Regions from separate parts of the Nocardia pseudovaccinii genome, predicted to be linked through region 2. Evidence: riboswitches for the same ligand, from Rfam matches in the RefSeq annotation. Region 2 holds a riboswitch; the other holds the start of a gene.

Region 1 (2,386 bases), 4.1 Mb from region 2:
CGAGGAAGCCGAAGTAGTTCGCCATGTTCAGCCGCAGCGCGAGCAGCGTGATGAGGATGCCGAGACCGATCGAGAGCACCCGGCGGTCGACTCGCGGCGCGAGATTCTGGATCGAGACGGCCGTCGAGTACACATTCGCGAACGACTGGTCGGCCTCACGGAATACGAAGATGAAGAAGAACACCGCTCCGAGGGTGACGGTCAGGAACGGCGAATACACCCCGCCGTCGCCGGATGCGAGCGCCAGCGCGAACAGTCCGAGCACATACGCGATGATCTGGGTGAACGCATACGCCCCACTGGCCGCGCCGAATGCCGCGCCGGTGCTGCGGGAGTGCCGGGTGTAGTCGGCCGCCACCGGCACCCACGAGATCGAAACCGCGAGCGCCGCATCGGTGGCGACCCAGAAGAGATTCCAATCCACGCCGAACGGTCCGCCGCCCTCGGTGCCCGGGTTGGTGGTCAGATCCGGCAGACCCGCGCGGACGAACTGGATATAGAACCAGATCAACGCGATCACCACGCCGACGGTCACGAACCGCCGCAGCATCCGCACCGAACCCAGCGGCCAGATCGTCAGCACCGTTGTCAGCACACCCGCGGCGACCACGTAAACCCAGTGCGGACCACCGTCGAACAACTCTTCGGCCGCATCGCCGATGACGATCAATTCGAAGGTGCCCCAACCGATCAGCTGGGCGATATTGAGCACCGTCGGCAGGTAGCTGAGCTTCGCGCCGAACAGTCCGCGCAGCAACATCATCGCGGGCTTACCGGTCTTGGCTCCGGGCACCGCGGCCAGGCCGAGCATGAGCCCGCCGACCACCGTGCCGATGATCATCGCGAGAATGCCCGCGGCGATGGAGATCTGCGCGCCGCCATCGGAATTCGGCGCGAGCACCGTGTACGCGCCGGAGAATGCGAACAGGCTGACCCCGAGGTTCGCCCAGAACGCGCTCTGGTCCCAGAACGAAAGGACCTTCGGTGCAGGCTGGTCCAGGGTCAACGGTGCTTCGCGCCGCTCGGATCGATCAAGGGTGGGTGCAGACATCCCGGTACCGCTCTCCCTACGCCGGCATTACCCGGACAGGTTCATGCGGTCGGCGAAACGTGGGGTCCGCCCTCTCAGCCCGGCCGTGCCCGAGCTCCCGCGTTGGGGTTATTCGGGCGAAATGCTACACCCGCGCATCGGCGCGCCGGGCCGCGCCTTCGGACATTCCAGACAGGTTCCGCGGAGACGGCCCGAAAATCGCAGTCACCGCTCATACTGTGCGGGTATCGATGTGGTTATCGCTCGGTTATCTGCCGCTCATCGCTCACCTCGACTGGAATGAGTATGTGCCCATGATGCTGATTGCCTTGCACGAGACCGTCCTTGCTCAACTCGGGAATCCGACGCCCGAGGCCCCGCCCAATTCGGAGAAGATCCTGCAGATGGTTCGCTACCTGACCTGGTTCGTCCTGCTGTCGGGTGTCTCCGGAATCACCTACGCGGGCGGCCGGTTCGCCTGGGAGAAGTGGAGCGGCGGCACGCTGGACTCGCCGAAGATGCTCGCCGGCGCGATGGTCGGTGGTGTGATCGCGACCAGTGCGGGCACCATCATGAATGCTGTCGTGGGGAGCTGAAAGCCGTTGCGGGTGTTCGGCTGACGGTGGCTCCGGCCGTGGCGGCGGCGCGCGCGAAGACGACCGCGTCGCGAACCGCCGCACCGCCGGGATCATTGTTGAAGTAGACGTACACCCGCTCGCGATCCGACCATGTGTCGGACAGCCGTCGCGCCCAACTGGAAAGTGCCGTACGTCCGTAGCGCGGTGCGGGTGCCGCGCGTCCGGAATGCAGTCGCAGATAACCCCAGTCCGTCGTGCGCCACAGCGGCACGACGGGACGGGACTGGACGTCGGCCCAGCACAGCGTCGCGCCGCATTCCGTCAGCACGGCACGAACTTCCGGAATCCACCAGGACTCGTGCCTGGGTTCGACCGCGATCCGGACGTCGGGCGGAAAACAGCGTAGGCAGGCGTCGAGCAGTGCCGGATCGACCTGCAGCGTCGGCGGAAGCTGCAACAGCACCGGTCCGAGCTTGTCGCCCAGCGCGCGGGCGTGCTCCATCAAGCGTCCGACCGGCTCCTCGGGTTCGCGCAGCCGCTTGATGTGGGTGAGGAAGCGGCTTGCCTTGACCGCGAAACAGAAGTCCGGCGGTGTCCGCTCCCGCCATGCCGCGAAGGTCTCGCCGCTGGGCAGTCGATAGAAGGCATTGTTGCTCTCGACCGTCGCGAAGCCCGCGGCGTAGGTTTCGAGCCACGCACGCTGCGGAACGTTCGCCGGATACAGCACGTCGCGCCAGTCCCGGTACTGCCAACCCGACGTGCCGACGAGTAAGGGCAC
Region 2 (2,386 bases):
TGCGATATCGGTGGCGAGCGGGCCCAGGGTGTAGAACGGCGCCTCCTCGCACAGCTCCTCCTCCAGCCGCACGTTCTCCACGATCTTGTGCATCGGCACGTGCCCCGGGCCCTCGATCATGACCTGCACGCCATGTGATTTCGCGATCTTGGTCAGCTCACCGAGCGTGCGCAGCTCGGCGAACTGGGCCTCGTCATTGGCATCGGCGATGGAGCCGGGGCGCAGGCCGTCACCGAGGGAGAAGGTCACGTCGTAACGCGCCAGGATCTCGCAGAGTTCGGCGAAGTTGGTGTACAGGAACGACTCCTGATGATGCGCCAGACACCATGCGGCCATGATGGATCCGCCGCGCGAGACGATGCCGGTGACCCGCTTGGCGGTCAGCGGCACATAGCGCAGCAGCACACCGGCGTGCACGGTCATATAGTCGACGCCCTGCTCGCACTGCTCGATCACGGTGTCGCGGTAGATCTCCCAGGTGAGCGCGGTCGGATCGCCGTTCACCTTCTCCAGCGCCTGATAGATCGGCACGGTGCCGACCGGCACGGGCGAGTTGCGCAGGATCCATTCGCGCGTCTCGTGAATGTTCTTGCCGGTGGACAGATCCATGATGGTGTCCGCGCCCCAGCGGGTGGCCCACACCATCTTCTCCACCTCCTCCGCGATCGAGGAGGACACGGCCGAATTGCCGATATTGGCATTGATCTTCACCAGGAACTTCTTGCCGATAATGGTCGGCTCCAGCTCCGGATGCTTGTGATTGGCCGGGATGACCGCTCGACCGGCGGCGACCTCGTCACGCACCAGCTCCGGCGTGACGCCCTCGCGCGCGGCGATGAAGCGCATCTCGGGGGTGATGATGCCCTGCCGCGCCCAGGCCAGCTGGGTCGGCGGACCGTCGACCCCGGGTTTGGTCCAGCTGTCGCGCAGCTTCGGTAGCCCGGCCTCCAGATCGATGGACGCCGTGTCATCGGTGTACGGGCCCGAGGTGTCGTAGACGTCGAAGTGCTCGCCATTGGTCAGATTGATCCGGCGCACCGGAATGCGCAGGTCATCGACCTCTTGGTAGTGCTTGACGCTGCCTTCGATCGGACCGGTGGTCACGGAATCTACAGGTGTGCCCATGATATCCTCCCTACGCCGGCATTACCCGGTCAGGTTCATACGGTCGACGGCCCTGAACGCCCGAATTGGGCTAGCCGTCCTCTCAGCCCGCTGGTGCGAGCCCCCGTTGGTGTGTGAAATTTTCCCGCCCGACGATACCTTTCCACGTCCGCGCCCCGCCCGGCGATCGGAGGAACATACAGCGAAGCGCCCGAGGCCCGACCGGGCGCCGGTACATTCCTCAGGGTGAAATTCATCCTGGAGGTAGATCTGGATGCCCTGCCCGACGGCGTGGCCGCGCCGGCCGATCTCGCCGATGAGCTCGGCCGGATCCTGCGCTATTGGGGCGGAAATATGAAGCACTACCAGATCACCGAGGGTGACAGCTCCGCGATCTACAACTCCGGATACCGGGAGGTCGGCTCCTGGCAGATCAGCTGACCTTGCCCTCGTAGGCGTCCCGCATGCCCTGCAGGTCGATCTTCTGCATACCGAGCATCGCCTGCGTGGCGCGGTTCGCGGCCGCGCGGTCGGTACTCGTCAACAGGGTGTCGGCTTCGACGGGCCAGATCTGCCAGGGAATACCGTATTTGTCGTTGAGCCAACCACATTCGATCGGCTGGCCGCCGTCGGCGAGCAGTGCCGTCCAGAGCCGGTCGACCTCGTCCTGGCTGTCGCAATTCACCAGCAGTGACATGGCGTGGGTGTAGTGGTAATCGCCGCCGCCGTTGATGGCGGTGAACTTCTGTCCGTTGAGTTCGAAGTCGACGAGCATCGTCAGCCCGGCTTCGCGCGGACCCACCTCGGAGTAGGGCACGACATTGGTGATCTTCGAATCCTCGAACAGCGAACAGTAGAACTCGGCGGCCTCCTCGGCCTGGGTGTCGTACCAGAGGTTCGTGACGATTTTCTGCATGGTGGTCCTCCCGATCGGTGTGCCTGTATTAGTGCCGACGGTGCTGGCGGACGGAATTCATCGCCCGTCAGTAGGACTGGAGCTCGATCAGGGTACCCGCTGGGTCGCGCAGGTGGGCTGTGCGCAGGTTCGGACCCCAGTTCGGTCGATCGGTCGCGGCGGCGGCCAGGGTCGCGCCGTTGCGCAGGCACAGGTCGAGGCCCGTGTCGACGTCGGGCACCCGGCAGACGAACATCACGGCATCCTGCGCGGGTGCGGCGGTGACGGGCAGATCGGTGGTGCCGACGACTTCGGACATCGCGCCGCGATCGAAGAGCACGAGTACCGCTCGGTCGTCGACATCCCAGTTCGCGTAGGGGCCCGCCG

What was found. A riboswitch is a leader RNA that binds a small molecule or an ion and turns the genes downstream of it on or off. The one in region 2 is predicted to bind thiamine pyrophosphate.
Region 1: linked by a shared signal. The riboswitch ahead of ACQPZ2_RS23150 (purine-cytosine permease family protein) and the one ahead of thiC (phosphomethylpyrimidine synthase ThiC) in region 2 are both predicted to bind thiamine pyrophosphate.

The regions. Positions count from the first base shown of each region.
Region 1 covers NZ_CP192074.1:5,118,791-5,121,176, reverse strand. The annotation lists gene ACQPZ2_RS23150 (purine-cytosine permease family protein) at 1-1,051, opposite strand, end outside; TPP riboswitch at 1,048-1,162, opposite strand; gene ACQPZ2_RS23145 (hypothetical protein) at 1,345-1,626, shown strand; gene ACQPZ2_RS23140 (DUF72 domain-containing protein) at 1,601-2,386, opposite strand, start outside.
Region 2 covers NZ_CP192074.1:1,006,771-1,009,156, reverse strand. The annotation lists gene thiC (phosphomethylpyrimidine synthase ThiC) at 1-1,125, opposite strand, end outside; TPP riboswitch at 1,116-1,242, opposite strand; gene ACQPZ2_RS04615 (hypothetical protein) at 1,351-1,545, shown strand; gene ACQPZ2_RS04610 (VOC family protein) at 1,538-2,020, opposite strand; gene ACQPZ2_RS04605 (hypothetical protein) at 2,088-2,386, opposite strand, start outside.